DNA from 3 places in the Marinobacter sp. E2 genome. Region 1 is predicted to be linked to each of the others. Evidence: predicted binding sites of a transcription regulator. Region 1 holds the regulator's gene; each other region holds the start of a gene.

Region 1 (5,326 bases):
AAATATGATTTCCACGGTAACGCCGGTACCCTGAAGGCTGCGGTAGATGTCCTCGAAATTCGCCAGTTCTCCCGACAGGTTGCGGGCGTCTATGCTCACCGCCATCTTGCCCAGCCGGCCCGGACTGGCCTGGCCTGCCGCCTCCCGGGTAAGCGGAAACAGTAGACCGATGGGAAGGTTGTCGATGCAGTAGAAGCCAAGGTCCTCAAGCACATGAAGTGCCGTACTCTTGCCCGAGCCGGATCTGCCACTGACGATGATCAGCTTCATGCCCAAACGTCCTCTGCTGTGGTAGCTCTCATCCGCCTGTAACGGTCATGCGTTCGTATAGCGTCCGGGCATCCTGGCACTGCCGGAGTCGGTCACAGAACGACCGCTCATTGAACTTTTCGGCCAGTTGGCTGAGCAGTTCCAGGTGCTCGCTGGTGGCCTCCTTGGGCACAATCAGCGCAAAAATCAGGTCGACCGGCTGGTTATCAATGGCGTCGAAGTCGACGCTTTCCTCCAGGGTCATCAGCACGCCCACCACGTGATCCAGGCCTTCAAGCCGACAGTGCGGGATGGCAATACCCTGGCCAATGCCGGTGCTGCCCAGGCGCTCACGTGCAATCAGATTGTTGAAAATCTGGGTTTCGCTGAGCGTGTTGTCCTGCTGGTTTATCTGCTCGGCAATAAACTCCAGGGCCCGTTTCTTGCTGGAGGCCGCAACCCGGCAAAGGGTCAGCTCCGGCGCAAGAATGTTGTCTATGGTCAGGGATGTGTCGCTCATGGATCGACTGGGTTTCCGTTAAAAAAAAGGCTGCGACACGTCGTTCGTGTCGCAGCTCGTTTGTGTGACTTACACGATAACGGCCGGTTAACGAGAGCCGTTTCCGTGCATCCGGTCTACATTCTTTTCCTTGTGCTTGAGGATCTGGCGGTCCAGCTTGTCGATCAGGGCATCAATGGCCGCGTACATGTCCTCGTTTTCCGCCTTTGCGTGAATCTCACCACCAACCACGTGCAGCGTGGCTTCCGCGATCTGGCGTACCTTTTCCACTTCCAGGGTCACCTGGCAGTTGCTGATGTGGTCAAAGTGACGCTCGAGCTTCTCGAACTTCTCTGAAACGTAATCCTTGAGTGCGGGAGTCAGTTCTACGTGATGGCCTGAAATATTGAGTTGCATAGGCGTCTCCTGTTGTCATCGTGCCGGCTCCGGAGAGCCGGTCTGTGTGCTGGCGCCCTCGGCGCCGGCGAATACCGTGTTGCGTGCCGCTCCCATTAAGGGGATCAGACCAGCCGCTTGCGCTCGTTGGAAGGCGGAATGTGCATCGCCTCCCGGTATTTGGCAACGGTGCGTCGCGCAACCTTGATTCCCTGTTCTCCTAGCATGGCTGCAATTTTACTGTCGCTCAACGGCTTTTTGGGCGTCTCCGCAGCAATCAATTTCTTGATCATGGCCCGGATTGCCGTTGAGGAGCATTCTCCGCCCTCGTCGGTGCTTACGTGGCTGGAGAAGAAATACTTCAGTTCGAAAATGCCCCGTGGGGTGTGCATGTACTTCTGGGTGGTGACCCGCGAGATCGTGGATTCGTGCATCTCCACCGCCTGGGCAATGTCCGAGAGTATCAGAGGCTTCATGGCCTCCTCCCCGTGGTCCAGGAACCCCTGCTGGTGCTCGACAATGCGCGTGGCCACCTTCAGCAGTGTTTCGTTCCGGCTTTGCAGGCTCTTGATAAACCACTTCGCCTCCTGCAGCTGGTCCCGCAGATAGGTGTTGTCGGCGCTGCTGTCTGCACGCCTTATAAGTGAAGCATAGCTCGCATTTACCCGAATGCGCGGGGCAATTTCCGGATTCAGTTCCACCCGCCAGCGGCCGTTGTGCTTGCGCACAATCACGTCCGGAATCACGTAGTCCGGCTCGGCGCGGTCAATGACATCGCCCGGGCGCGGGTTCAAACCGGTAATCAGGGCCAGCACTTCCCGCAGCTGGTCTTCCTTCAGTCGGCTGCGTCGCAGCAGCTGGGCGTAATCACGATTGCCCAGCAGATTGATGTAGTGCGTGATCACCAGCCGGGCCTGTGCCAGCCATGGGGTTTCCGGCGGTAACTGGTTGAGCTGGATGAGCAGGCACTCCTGAAGGTCCCGGGCGAAGACGCCTGGTGGGTCGAAGTGCTGCAGGCGGTGCAGCACCGCTTCCACTTCATCCAGTTCAAGGGGGTCTTCCTCAGCCTCATCCAGCAGGCCGGCGTGAATGTCTTCCAGGGAGCTGGTCAGGTAGCCGCGTTCATCTACCGCATCCATCAGGGCGTGAGCAATGGCCTGGTCCCGCTCGCTCATGGGCGTGAGGTTCAGTTGCCATTCCAGGTGATCCTGCAGGGTTTCGGTCGGTGAGTTGCGGGTCTCGAAGTCGTGGTCGTTTTCGTCGTCGTTACGGGCCGCCGGCGCAGGCGCGGACTGGTAAATGTCGTCCCAGGCGGTGTCTACCGGCAGATCATCGGGGATGTTGTCGGGGATGTCGTTTTCCGACGCCCAGTCCGGGCCGTTCTCGCTTTCGTCCCAGTCGGTCTGGGTTTCGGTCGGGGATTCGGCGGTGTGTTCGGAGGATTCGGATTCGCCCGATTCCGGGCCCTCGGAGGAGGCGTCAGGGTGGTCATCGTCCTCGGAGGTTTCCAGCATCGGGTTGGATTCCAGCGCCTGCTGGATTTCCTGCTGAAGGTCCAGGGTGGAAAGCTGTAGGAGCCGGATCGCCTGTTGCAGCTGGGGCGTCATGGTCAGGCTCTGACCCAGCTTTAACTGTAAAGAGGCTTTCATAACCATGGTTCAGGATCCGTCACTCATCAGCGCTTCGTGCCTTAGCCAGTAAAAAAGTCGTTATATGCCGGTCACTTGCCTTGGGTTATATTTACCCTAGCAAGTTCTTTGCCGAGTTTACTTGCTGCAGGTCATCAAAACAATCCGCACTTCGTATCACAGCCTGAATTCGTCGCCCAGATACACTTCCTTAACCTGTTGATTGGCCAGGATGGCATCGGCGTTGCCGGAGGCAATAATGTGGCCGCCGGAAACGATATAGGCATTCTCGCAGATATCGAGGGTCTCACGCACGTTGTGGTCGGTGATCAGAACCCCGATGCCCTTGTCACGCAGGTGGCGAATGATGTGCTTGATGTCGCTGACCGAAATCGGATCGACGCCCGCGAAGGGTTCGTCCAGCAGAATGAACGCTGGCTCCATGGCCAGAGCCCGGGCTATTTCGACCCGGCGCCGTTCGCCACCCGACAGCGCCATGCCGACGCTGTCGCGGATGTGGGTGATGTGAAATTCTTCCAGCAGCTCCTCCAGTTTCTGCTCCCGCTCGGCGCGGCCCATGCCCCGGCGGGTTTCCAGGATGGCCATGATGTTGTCGCGAACCGACAGCTTGCGGAACACCGAGGCTTCCTGGGGCAGATAGCCAATGCCCTTGCGGGCGCGACCGTGCATCGGCAGGGGCGTGATGTCGCGGCTGTCGATGGTGATGCGGCCCCGGTCGGCCGGAACCAGCCCGACGATCATGTAGAAGCAGGTGGTTTTTCCCGCTCCGTTAGGGCCGAGGAGTCCGACAATTTCCCCACTGCGGATTTCCAGGGAAACGTCAATGACCACCTTCTTCTGCTTGTAGCTTTTTGCCAGGTTGCTGGCTCTCAGAACTGCCATCGGAATCCTGTTTACTCAGTGCGGCTGTCGGTACTGCGTGGCTGTATGACCATTTCGACCCGGCCCGGTCCGGAACCAGTGTCAGTGCCACCTTCGGCAGTGACCACGCGGTCCTGGGTATCGTAATGAATGATGTTGCCCCGGAACAGGTTGCCATTCTGTTCAATGATGGCCTCCCGTTCAAAGGTGATGCGCTGGTCGGTCGCAGACCAGGTGATGTTCAGGGCCCGTGCGTCGGTCTCGCCCTTGCCGTCGCGGGCTGGCTGGCGGTACCTGGCCGGTTCGCCGGAGGCTTCGATCCGGCTGAGCCCGTTGGCATCCCGGTACAGAACCACCCGCTCGGCATCGAGTCGGGTCTGGCCCTGTTCCAGCTCGACATCGCCGGTGTAGGTTGCGATGCCCTTGGCATCGTCCAGGCGCGCGTTATCGGCCGTTACCTTGATCGGCGTGTCGGAGTTGAGGTCGAAGGCGGCAGCGGGGGCCATGATCGCCAGTGATACCAGCGCGGCCGCCAGGCGCCGACGTACATTAGTTTCCGGTGTCATAATATCCTTCCACCTGGGAGTTCAGTTCCAGAATGCGCTCGTCTATCCATGCCTTCATGCCAACGGCGGTGGTGATGCCGGTGACATCCCGGATCTCCACTGGCGCGTCGGTGAACACCACGCCTTCGTTATTATCGAGGGTCAGGGTCCGGGTTGTCAGTGTGGTGTCCCGCCCACTTACGCTGCGCAGCACCTGCACGTTGCCGGTGAGATGCACCAGTTCCTGGTTCTGTATCAGCCGGCCCCGATCCGCTTCCACAATCCAGGGCTGGGTGTCGGCATCGCCGTAGAGTTCCGCGCGCGGCGAATCCATGGTCGCCAGGTTGTTTTCTTCAAACTGCTCTATCCGCGGGCTGGCAAACCGGATCTCGAGGTTCCCGGTTTCATCAAACGACCGGTAGTTGCCGTTGACCACAAAGCCGTCGGGCTCGGCATCGCCCCGCAACGCGGCCGCTTCCTGGTCGACAACCGGCGCTTCGTCACTGCGCCAGAGCAGGAAAATTGCCGCCACAACCGTGCCGCCCAACGCCAGCATTCTCAGCCAGGGCCGATCGGCAAACCCGTTCATGGCTGCGGCTCCAGATAGGGTTCCAGTGCGGCGTCGAGCTTGCCCTGGGCGGCCAGGATGAGATCGCAGGCTTCGCGTACGGCCCCGGCACCGCCGTTGGTCCGGGTACAGTAATCAGCATGCTGTTTCACCAGCCAGTAGCCGTTGGGCACCGTAAGACCGAGGCCGGCGAACCTCAGCGCCGGCAGGTCCGGCAGGTCGTCGCCCATATAGGCGATGGCGTCGGGGGTGATGTGCATGGTGCTCACCAGCTCCTGCAGCGCCACTTTCTTGTCTTCACGGCCCTGCATCAGGTGCCGGATGCCGAGGTCGCGCATCCGCTTTTCCGTCAGTGGTGACTGGCGGCCAGTGATGACTGCCACGGTGATGCCCGCGCCCATCAGCTGTTTCAGGCCCAGCCCATCAAGAATGTTGAACGCCTTGAGTTCGTCGCCGGCGGCACTGAAATACAGCCGCCCATCGCTCATGATGCCATCGACGTCCAGGGCAATCAGCCGGATCCTGCGGGCTTTCTCCAGCAGGTCCTCGGGCCATTCGG
Region 2 (5,326 bases), 1.7 Mb from region 1:
ACGGGCGTTGACGTCGATGTAGCCGTCGCTCCAGTGGGCAATGTTGTAGACCTGGTGGGCCGGGGTAGCGCTGGCTTTGCTCATGCTTGCTATCCTGTCTGGAAACACTGGCCGGCGGGGCGTTGGAGCCGGCGGCCTCTGGCGGTCATTGTATGGATTCCGGCCCCGGGCTAAAAGAACCAGGGCCGGAAAATATCCAGCCGCTCTGACGATTTGCGCTTTAGCTCAGCGCGGGCCGGCCCTACAATACGCCCTTTTGACTCAGCCCACGGCCGACAGCGGGAGGCAAAACATGGCAGCACTGAACGATGGCTGGTTTACCGAGGTATTCCAGGACCAGGGCACGGCGTTTTCCCTGCAGGTGAAACGGAAACTGCACGAGGAGCAGACCCCGTTCCAGAAACTGGAGATCTACGAAACCGAGACGTTTGGCAACCTGATGGTGCTCGACGGCTGTGTGATGCTCACCACCCGGGACAATTTCCTCTATCACGAGATGATGACCCATCCGGCACTGTTCACCCATCGGAACCCGAAGAAGGTGGTGATTGTTGGCGGTGGCGATTGCGGCACCCTGAAAGAGGTGCTCAAACATCCCGGTGTGGAGGAAGCCTGGCAGGTGGAAATCGACGAAAGGGTCACCCGCATGTCGGAGAAGTACTTTCCCGAGTTGTGCGAGGCCAACGGCGATCCCCGGGCCAACTTTTTCTTCGGTGACGGCATCCAGTGGATGCGGGACATCGAGCCGAACAGTGTCGACCTGATCATCATCGACAGCACCGATCCGGTGGGCCCGGCCGAAGGCCTGTTCGCCCTGGATTTCTACCGGGACGCGATGCTGGCGCTGCGTGAGGGCGGCATCATTGTTCAGCAGAGCGAATCGCCGCTGCTGCATACGGACACCATTATCAAGGATATCCACAAGGACATGCGCAGGGCCGGGTTCGAACACGTACAGACCCTGCCGTTCCCGCAGCCGGTCTATCCCACCGGCTGGTGGAGCTGCACCATGGCCAGCAAGGAAAATCCGCTGCGCTATTTTCGCGAGGAGGATGCCAACAACCGGCCTTTCGTGACCCGTTATTACAACGCCGGTGTGCACCGGGGTGCGCTGGCCATGCCGCAGTTCATGGTGGATGCCCTCGAAGACGAGGTTCGCCCGGAAGAGGGCTGATCAAACGCCCAGAGAATGATCAGCCGGAACTGGCCAGCCAGTTCCGTGAAGACAAAAAAGGGGCGCCGGATGGCGCCCCTTTTTTCGTTGTGGAGTCAGCGCTTACTGCTTGCCGCTGACAAACTCCGGATAGGCTTCCATACCACACTCGGACAGATCCACGCCTTCGTACTCGTCCTCTTCGCTTACCCGCAGGCCCATGACAGCCTTCAGGATGCCCCAGACTACGAGGCTGGCAACGAATACCCAGACGAAGATGGTGATGGCGCCAACAATCTGGCCGGTGAAGGTGACGTCGCCGTTGGTGAGCGGCACCAGCAGCAGGCCCAGCAGACCACAGACACCGTGTACCGAGATGGCACCGACCGGGTCGTCGATCCGCAGCTTGTCCATGGTCACGATGCTCAGGACCACAAGTACGCCGCCGATGGCACCGAACAGAGTGGCGGTCAGCGCACTCGGGGTGGACGGCTCGGCGGTGATGGTCACCAGGCCAGCCAGGGCGCCGTTAAGCAGCATGGTCAGGTCGGCCTTGCCGAACATCAGGCGGGCGGTGATCAGGGCGGCGACGGCACCACCGGCAGCGGCGGTGTTGGTGTTCAGGAACACCATGGCGACGGAGTTGGCGCTGGCGATGTCGCCCAGTTTCAGGACGGAACCGCCGTTGAAGCCGAACCAGCCCATCCACAGGATGAAGGTACCCAGGGTGGCCAGCGGCAGGTTGGCGCCCGGGAAGGCACGGATTTCGCCGTTGGGGCCATACTTGCCCTTACGGGCGCCGAGCAGGAGTACACCGGCAAGAGCAGCCGCAGCACCGGCCATGTGCACGATACCGGAGCCGGCAAAGTCACTGAAGCCAAGGTCGCCAAGGGTGTACATGCCGAACACAGAGGCACCGCCCCAGGTCCAGGCACCTTCCAGCGGGTAGATGAAGCCTGTCATGAAGACAGCGAACACCAGGAAGGCCCACAGTTTCATACGCTCGGCCACGGCACCGGACACGATGGACATGGCGGTGGCAACGAACACGACCTGGAAGAAGAAGTCAGAAGCGCCGGAGTAGATGGAACCACCCTCAAAGCCGTCTTCACGGCCGGCGAAGTCGCCCAGCACCGCAGCGGTATCTACGTCGGCAATGCCGGACAGGAAGATATTACCGCCGTACATGATGGCGTAGCCGCACACCAGGTACATGATGCAGGAAATGGCAAACAGGGCCACGTTCTTGGTCAGGATTTCCGTGGTGTTCTTGGCACGCACCAGGCCGGATTCGAGCATGGCAAAGCCAGCTGCCATCCACATGACTAATGCGCCGCACACCAGAAAATAAAAGGTATCTATAGCGTACTGCAGGTGAAAGATATTGCTTTCCATTTGAAGCCCTCCGCACGAGGCTTTTCAGGTTTAGAATTTTTTGCGTTGGCTGTTCTGCGTCAGAACTGGTTCACACCGCTTCTTCGCCGGTTTCGCCCGTCCGGATCCGGATGGCCTGTTCCAGTTCGGTTACAAAGATCTTGCCGTCACCGATCTTGCCGGTGTTGGCCGCCTTGGTAATGGATTCGATGACCTGGTCGAGCAGGTTGTCGCCGATGGCAACCTCCACCTTGACCTTGGGCAGGAAGTCCACCACGTATTCCGCGCCACGATAGAGTTCTGTGTGGCCTTTCTGCCGACCGAAGCCTTTGACTTCAGTGACGGTTACGCCTTGCACGCCAATCTCGGATAGTGCCTCACGGACATCATCCAATTTGAAAGGCTTGATGATCGCTGTCACAAGTTTCATTGCTTTCTCCTTGGTAAAGCCGTCCCAACATTGAGGGCCCGTCGGCCGTTTGTTGAGTTCGGGATGCTGCCACCTCGCACACCAATTGTGCGGATTGCGTACGAGAGCTTTAGCATCGGGTATGCCAACGCAAAAAAATTCATTAAAAACAACAATATGGTTCGCGGCTGTCCCAGAATGGCGCAAAGTTGTGCACCAAAATGAAGCGCGACTCCCGGGCGTGAGCCAAATTAGAGCAGGCTTCGCCCGGTCGGTGCGCAGTATACCGCCGACCGGCTACAGTATGGCAGTAGCTGCGGTGTGATACACTCCCACCGTTCGGTCAATCGTCGTCCCATCCGGTGAAATCCGGGCCAGCGTGGAACGGCACACAGGGGAATTAAGCGAGGTTACAAGTGAAAGGTCCACAAGATATTTTTGCCCAGCTGCAGGGCCAGTTCGGCCAGTTTGTTCCCGACATGGCCCGCGCCGCCCGGGAGGATTTTGAAACCCAGGCCCGTGCCGCTGTCATGGCCGTGCTCTCACGCCTGGAGCTGGTAACCCGCGAAGAATTTGACGCCCAGCAGGCGGTACTGATGAAAACCCGCGAGAAGGTCGAAGCCCTAGAAAAGCGGGTGGCGGAACTGGAGAAGTCCCGGGCCGAAAACTGAGTTACAGGGCCCGGCAGGACGCCGGGCCAGTTATTGAATTACCGACCAGGGAAGGTTGTCATGTTAGCGATTGTCCATTCGCGCGCCATCATCGGCGTGTCCGCGCCTGCGGTTACCGTAGAAGTCCACCTCTCCGGAGGCCTGCCCGCGCTGTCTATCGTCGGGCTTCCGGAAACCGGCGTCCGGGAAAGCAAGGAGCGGGTGCGAAGCGCCCTGCTCAACGCCGGTTTCGAGTTCCCGGCCCGACGCATCACCATTAACCTGGCCCCCGCTGATCTGCCCAAGGAGGGCGGCCGTTTCGACCTGCCCATTGCCCTGGGCATTCTGGCGGCCTCCGGTCAGATACCGGCCGAGAGTCTGACCGGCTGTGAGTTTATCGGTGAACTGTCCCTGGACGGTGCCCTGCGACCGGTCAAGGGCGTGCTGCCTGCGGTGTTGGCAGCACGAGACGATGAGCGGGCGCTGCTGGTGCCGAAAGCCAACGCCGGTGAGGCGTCCCTCGCCAGCCGGGATGATGTACTGGCCGCCGGACATCTGCTGGCGGTGTGTGAACACCTCGGTGGTCGGGCCCGACTGGTGCCTGTGGCCAGTTGTTCGCTGGCCCGGGAAGCGCCGTCGGACGGGCCGGACCTTTCAGAGGTCCGGGGGCAGCGGGTACCTCGGCGGGCACTGGAAGTGGCGGCTGCCGGGGGCCACAATCTGCTGTTTTTCGGGCCGCCAGGGACCGGCAAGAGCATGCTTGCCAGTCGACTGCCGGGTATTCTGCCAGCGCTGGACGACGCTGCGGCCATGGAAGTGGCAAGCGTTCATTCTGTCGCCGGGTTGCCAGTGCGTGAGGGGCGTTGGCGTGAGCCGCCATTCCGCTCGCCCCATCACACCGCCTCTGCCGTTGCCCTGGTGGGTGGTGGCAGCAGCCCTCGACCCGGGGAAATCTCGCTGGCCCACCGGGGCGTATTGTTTCTTGACGAGCTGCCGGAGTTCGAGCGTCGGGTGCTGGAGGTGCTCCGGGAGCCGATGGAGACCGGAGAGATTGCCATCAGTCGCGCAGCGCGGCAGGTCCGGTTCCCCGCCCGATTCCAGGTGGTGGGCGCCATGAATCCCTGCCCCTGTGGCTACAGCGGTCATCCCAGCATCGAGTGCCAGTGTACCCCTCAGCAGGTCATGCGCTATCGCTCGAAAATTTCCGGCCCGCTGCTGGATCGCTTCGACCTCCATGTTGAGGTGCCGGTGCAGGGTGGCAGTGTGCTGATGTCTCAGGGATGCGACGGCGAGAGCAGTGCCTCCGTGCGCGAGCGCGTTTCGGCGGCTCGGCAGCGTCAGACGCAGCGGGGCTGCCTGAACGCAAACCTGGCCGGTCGTGATCTCCAGGCAGCCTGTCGGCTTGATACCAGAGGGGAGCAGCTGTTGTCCGGAGCCATGGAGCGGTTGGGTCTCTCGGCCAGGGCCCTGCACCGAATTCTCAGGGTTGCCAGAACGCTTGCCGACCTGGAGGGCTGTGACGAGCTGGCGCACAGCCATCTGGTCGAGGCCCTTGGCTATCGTAATCTGGACCGGCAACAGGGCGGGCAGTCCGTGGTCTCCGCCTGAAGCGCACCACTCTGGTAAACTGGTGGTAAATTTTGATGAACAACTCCCGCTGCCTGCGGTTAAGGATTGCAGATGACTGACCAGAACAACCCGCAAGATCCGAAAGACACGGCCGCGGAATCGCCGGTTACC
Region 3 (5,326 bases), 1.5 Mb from region 1:
TCAATGCGTTGACCGGAGGTGAACGATGAATCACGCCTACCTGTGCCTTGTTTTCGGCGCGTTGGCCTGGGTGCTCGCAGGCTGCTCAGAGCGCCCGGAGTCCGAAGGCTTCGCCGGACTGGCCGGCGTTGCGGAGTCGGAGCACGAGGTGCCGTTCCTGCAGCCGGGGCCGGGGGAACGCCTGAGCTTTCCGCGGGATTTCGGCCCGCACCCCCAGCACCGGATCGAGTGGTGGTATCTCACCGCCAACCTGAAAACGGCAGACGGTGAGCCGCTGGGGTTGCAATGGACGCAGTTCCGCCAGGCCCTGCGACCCCGGCCCGCCGGCGCCGAACCGCCACCGGCCACCGATTGGCCCCTTCACTCCGCCTGGATGGCTCACGCAGCGGTGAGTTACTCCGGTAACCATGTGTTCGCCGAAAAACTGGCTCGGGGCGATATCGGCCAGGCCGGCGCCCGGGCAGCGCCAATGTCCGTGTGGCTGGATGACTGGCAGTTGACCACCCTCGACGACAAGCGCTGGCGACTGCAGGTGGACGCGGGGAAATGGTCGTACGACCTCACGCTCAACCAGAACCGGGCGCCGGTGGCCCACGGTAATCAGGGATTCAGTGCCAAATCCGACAGTGGCGAAGGCTCCATGTATTTCAGCCTGGTGGATCTGGCCATCGAGGGCCGGGTAAGGCTGGGGGACCAGGTCTTCGAGGTATCCGGCCAGGGCTGGTTCGACCGGGAATGGAGCAGTCAGTTTCTCAAGGCCGGCCAGCAGGGCTGGGACTGGTTTGCCCTGCACCTGGATTCGGGTGACAAGCTGATGGCCTTCCGGTTGAGGCAGGACGATGGCGCTTTTCAGGCGGGCACCTGGGTTCCGGCGGAGGGTGAGCCCGTGGCGCTGCGGGCTGATCAACTGAGAATCGCGCCAATGGATCCGAACCCAAAGGGCGTGCCCCGTCGATGGCGCCTGGAGGTGCTGGACCTGGGCGTGCAACTGACTGTGTCGGCGCCCGGGGGTAATTATATGAACACCGGGCTCTATCCCTACTGGGAGAGCCCGGTGAGCGTCACGGGCAGCCACGCAGGTGTCGGTTATATGGAACTCACCGGTTACCGTGACTGACTGGATGACTGCTTACTCGACGGCATTGGCACCAATGCGGTGAATGCTCAGATCGGCACCGTTGAACTCTTCCTCTTCGGTCAGGCGCAGGCCAGAGATTGCGCTGATCACGCCGTACACGATCAGACCTCCCACGAAGGCCACCAGCACACCGGCAATGGAGCCGACGATCTGGGACATCAGGCTGACCCCGCCAAGACCGCCCAGGGCTTCCTGACCGAAGATACCGCAGGCGATGGCGCCCCAGACGCCGCAGACACCGTGGAGTGGCCACACACCGAGCACGTCGTCCAGGCGTTCGATTTTGGCCTGGGCCCATTCAAACAGGTACACGAAGATGGCGCCGGCCACGCCGCCGGTGATCAGCGCACCGACCGGGTGCATCAGATCGGAGCCGGCACAGACCGCCACCAGACCGGCCAGGGGACCGTTGTGGATAAAGCCCGGGTCCTTGCGGCCCAGCAGCATGGATACCAGTATGCCGCCGACCATCGCCATCAGGCTGTTGACCGCCACCAGTCCGCTGATGCCGTCGAGGGTTTGCGCGGACATCACGTTGAAGCCGAACCAGCCGATCGTGAGAATCCAGGCGCCGAGGGCCAGGAACGGGATATTGGAGGGCGCAAACGCCACCACCCGGCCATTCCGGTAACGGCCATTTCGAGCGCCCAGCATGAGCACCGCGGCCAGGGCAATCCAACCACCGACGGCGTGCACCACAACAGAGCCGGCAAAGTCGTGGAAGGATGCACCAAACTGGTTCTCCAGCCATGACTGGAAACCGTAGTTGCCATTCCAGATCAGACCTTCAAAGAACGGGTACACGAAGGCCACGATCAGTCCGGAGGCAATCAGCATGGGGTAGAACTTGGCACGTTCGGCGATACCGCCGGAGACGATGGCCGGGATGGCCGCCGCAAACGTCATGAGGAAGAAGAACTTGACCAGTTCATAGCCGTTCGATGCGGTGAGTTCGGCCGCTCCTGTCATGAAATGGCTGCCGTAGGCAATGTAGTAGCCAATGAAGAAGTAGGCCACGGCGGAAACGCCAAAGTCGGTCATGATCTTCACCAGGGCATTGACCTGGTTCTTGTGACGGACAGTGCCCACTTCCAGGAAGGCAAAGCCGGCATGCATGGCCAGCACCATGATGGCGCCGATGAGGATGAACAGCGTGTTGGCGCTTTCGGTCAGGGTATGTACTGCACTCGTGATGTCCACGGGTTTTCGCTCCTGATGTTGTGTTTTCGGCCTCTTTCGGGCCTTTTGATGGGGTTGTGCATTGTTGGAGGGCATGCAAAGCAAGAGCTGTTCCAAAACAATGCATTTCAAGAGCGGAAAGGGCCTTGGAGGAAATGGTGGAGGTTGCCGGGGCGGTTTCTGTGGTTTTTTTGCACTAAACAAGTGCGTACCGGGTCAGTGCGCACCAAAATGGTCGGTTTTACCAGTTGATGTCGCCGGAGGCCGGCGCCGACTCAATTCGAATCTCGGACGACCCGTTGGTCGATTCGGCATCAATCAATTCGCGTAGCTGAATTTCCCGTTCCTGGAGCGGGCCGGACAGGTCGATGATGATCTCCACTCGCCGGTTCTTGGCGCGATTATCCGGTGAGGTGTTGGGCACCCGGGGCTCGGTATCAGCCAGGCCAGTCACCTTCAGCCGGGTGGGTTCAACCTGATCCCGGGCCACGAGGACGTTGGCGACCGCAGCTGCGCGGGCGGCCGATAGATCCCAGTTGCTGTAGAACCGGTCGGTGCGGATCGGCACGTTGTCGGTGTGGCCCTCGATGGTCAGGTCCCCCGGAATGCCCTCGATGACTTCCGCCATGTCCAGCAGCAGGCCTTCGAATTCCCAGGTCAGCTCAGCGGAGCCCGACGGGAAAGAGCCTTTTTCCTCGACCCGAATCACGATTCGGCGCTGATCCTCGCTGACGTTGATACGACCATCGGCAATGGCTGGCTCCAGCACCTGGAGAATGTCATCCATGGTTTCCTGCATCTGCTCGTCCATGGCCGCCTCTACCGCAACATCGGTGGGGCTTTTCAGGGTCTGCAGTTCAGGGGCTTCCTCGGTGGTGGTCTGTTTGACTTCGTTCACCACGGTCGGTTCGGGCGGCGCCGGCGAGAATTTATCGAAGATGGGGCTGGTGCCCTTGGGGATTTCCAAAGCAGGCACATCGCGCTGCACGCCAAACGCCTTGGACAGCTCGCCGGCAATCTGCTTGAACTTCTGGGCGTCGATCTCCGAGAAGGAGAGCAGCAGCACGAAGAAGCACATCAGCAGCGACATAAGGTCTGCAAAGGTGACCACCCAGGCCGGTATGCCCGGTTTTTCCTCTTCTGGCAGTTCGTCCATGGCTAGCCGCTGGCGGTTTCCGCCTCTCCGTTTTTCTCCCTCTCTTTGGGCGGCAGATAGCTGGAGAGCATCTGTTCGATGATTCGGGGGTTGGTGCCTTCCTGGATGGCCACGAGGGCGTCGATGTACAGGGACTGCAGTCGCGCTTCCTCGGTCATGCGCAGGGACAGTTTGTCGGCGATCGGTGTGGCGATCATGGTAGCGATCATGGCGCCGTAGAGGGTGGTCAACAGGGCAACGGCCATGGCCGGGCCGATGGACTTCGGGTCTTCCATGTTCGACAGCATCTGCACCAGGCCGACCAGTGTGCCGATCATGCCCATGGCCGGAGCCACGTCGGCCATGGCCTGGAATACCTTGGCGCCGGATCGGTTGTGGTCGAGGGTCATCAGCCGCTCTTTGCTCAACAACTGCTTGATGGTTTTGCCCGTCTGGCCGTCCACCAGCATCTGGATGCCCTGGCCCAGGAACGGTGTACTGACTTCCCGACCTTCAAGCCCGAGCACGCCCTGTTTGCGGGCGACCTGCGCCACGTCCACCAGTTCCTCGATGCTGGCCTGGGTTTCCGGAAGTTTGAATTTGAAGGCCCTGGCAGCCGCTTTGAAAGCGCCGAAAAACTGGGCAAAGCTGAACTTGGCGAGAACCACCAGCAGCGTGCCACCGACCACGATCAGCAGCGAGGGCGGATTGATAAACACGGACGGAGACGTGCCGAGAATAACCGCCGATGCGATGATCAGAATGGCGCCGACAAGGCCTATGAGAGTGGCAAAGTCCACAGGAACTCCAGGGGCTGAACGGGGGTTTCGGTGAGGCGGCTGAGATTACCGCCAGTTCAGAAATTAATCAATCTGTGCTGGCCACCGGCCTCGGTTCTTCCTGATGCTCTTTCCAGGCCGCGTATCGGTGCAGATCCGATTCCACAAGCTTCAGGCACAGTGCCACCACGCCGGCATCGTCGATAAAGCCGAATCCAAGAATCAGGTCGGGAATGAAATCCAGAGGATTCAGGACATACAACAGTGCACCTGCCACCGCCGCGATGGTTTTCCACGGCACGCTTCGGTAGTTACCTTGCCAGTAATCCCGGATCATCGAGAACATGAGTCGGATGTCGGCCCCGAAGCGTTTGAGCTTGCCGCTGCCCTTCACTTTCTCTTCGATGGCCCTCTGACGTTCCAGCAGTTTTTCCAGATCCTGCCGGTGCACCCGGTCGGCTTCTGCCTTGAGCTGCTTTTCGGCGTTCTTTCGGCTGAACAGTGCCATAGATGAAGGTTCCCTCTCTTTCTCGTGGCCAGCGGATACGAATGGCAATGATCGCGCACTGGCGCAGCATTTGCCAACAGCGAGACGCTAGCGGTGCTTGTACTGGGTGGGGCAATAGCCGCGACTGACCCCTGCCGGGCGCAGCTGCCTGTGCTTGGTGGAACGGCCGGTCACCCGCTTACGCCAGAGCCGGAAGCTGGATGGCTTGAGCTCCCGCCGCATAAGGTGAATGACCGCCTTTTCCCGTAAACCGTATTCCTGCTCGATCGCCTCGAACGGCGTCCGGTCCTCCCAGGCCATTTCAATGATGCGGGAGAGCTCGGCAGGGTCAAAGTCTGTGGTCATCGGCTGGTCCCCGTGTATTACTCGTGGGCTTTTACGCCGTAACCGGGCGGTCGTCTCACCGGCCAGGGGTTATCGATAGTGCTTGTGCAGTCGTGCCGGAATCTGCGCCAGCTGACGGTCGACAAGTGCCCCCATTGCCCGGGATACAGGGCCGGTGTCCAGATCGGGCTCCACCCGTTTGAGCAGGTAGGCGGCGGCTTCGGCCGTGGCCAGATGACCTTCGCCGGGGGCCTTCCGGATTG

Evidence for each region. Region 1 encodes sigma-54, which starts transcription at its own class of promoters, with help from an activator protein. Its sites were predicted from a motif close to ANTGGCATNNANNTTGCTNT; they were not measured.
Region 2: a site for sigma-54 is predicted at 3,067-3,086, ahead of glnK (P-II family nitrogen regulator). Genes of this name have one in related genera too.
Region 3: a site for sigma-54 is predicted at 2,416-2,435, ahead of AC0J1C_RS01435 (ammonium transporter). Genes of this name have one in related genera too.

The regions. Positions count from the first base shown of each region.
Region 1 covers NZ_CM146911.1:2,659,502-2,664,827, reverse strand. Annotated here, with positions in the region: gene rapZ (RNase adapter RapZ) at 1-270, opposite strand, end outside; gene ptsN (PTS IIA-like nitrogen regulatory protein PtsN) at 299-769, opposite strand; gene hpf (ribosome hibernation promoting factor) at 857-1,165, opposite strand; gene AC0J1C_RS12135 (RNA polymerase factor sigma-54) at 1,270-2,799, opposite strand; gene lptB (LPS export ABC transporter ATP-binding protein) at 2,950-3,675, opposite strand; gene lptA (lipopolysaccharide transport periplasmic protein LptA) at 3,687-4,220, opposite strand; gene lptC (LPS export ABC transporter periplasmic protein LptC) at 4,204-4,788, opposite strand; gene kdsC (3-deoxy-manno-octulosonate-8-phosphatase KdsC) at 4,785-5,326, opposite strand, start outside.
Region 2 covers NZ_CM146911.1:511,808-517,133, forward strand. Annotated here, with positions in the region: gene speA (biosynthetic arginine decarboxylase) at 1-84, opposite strand, end outside; gene speE (polyamine aminopropyltransferase) at 293-1,174, shown strand; gene AC0J1C_RS02245 (ammonium transporter) at 1,277-2,548, opposite strand; gene glnK (P-II family nitrogen regulator) at 2,619-2,957, opposite strand; gene AC0J1C_RS02255 (accessory factor UbiK family protein) at 3,353-3,607, shown strand; gene AC0J1C_RS02260 (YifB family Mg chelatase-like AAA ATPase) at 3,668-5,194, shown strand; gene trmB (tRNA (guanosine(46)-N7)-methyltransferase TrmB) at 5,267-5,326, shown strand, end outside.
Region 3 covers NZ_CM146911.1:336,265-341,590, forward strand. Annotated here, with positions in the region: gene AC0J1C_RS01425 (FtsX-like permease family protein) at 1-29, shown strand, start outside; gene AC0J1C_RS01430 (lipocalin-like domain-containing protein) at 26-1,117, shown strand; gene AC0J1C_RS01435 (ammonium transporter) at 1,130-2,338, opposite strand; gene AC0J1C_RS01440 (flagellar motor protein MotB) at 2,559-3,473, opposite strand; gene pomA (flagellar motor protein PomA) at 3,476-4,252, opposite strand; gene AC0J1C_RS01450 (YkvA family protein) at 4,320-4,739, opposite strand; gene AC0J1C_RS01455 (TIGR03643 family protein) at 4,827-5,084, opposite strand; gene AC0J1C_RS01460 (tRNA-uridine aminocarboxypropyltransferase) at 5,154-5,326, opposite strand, start outside.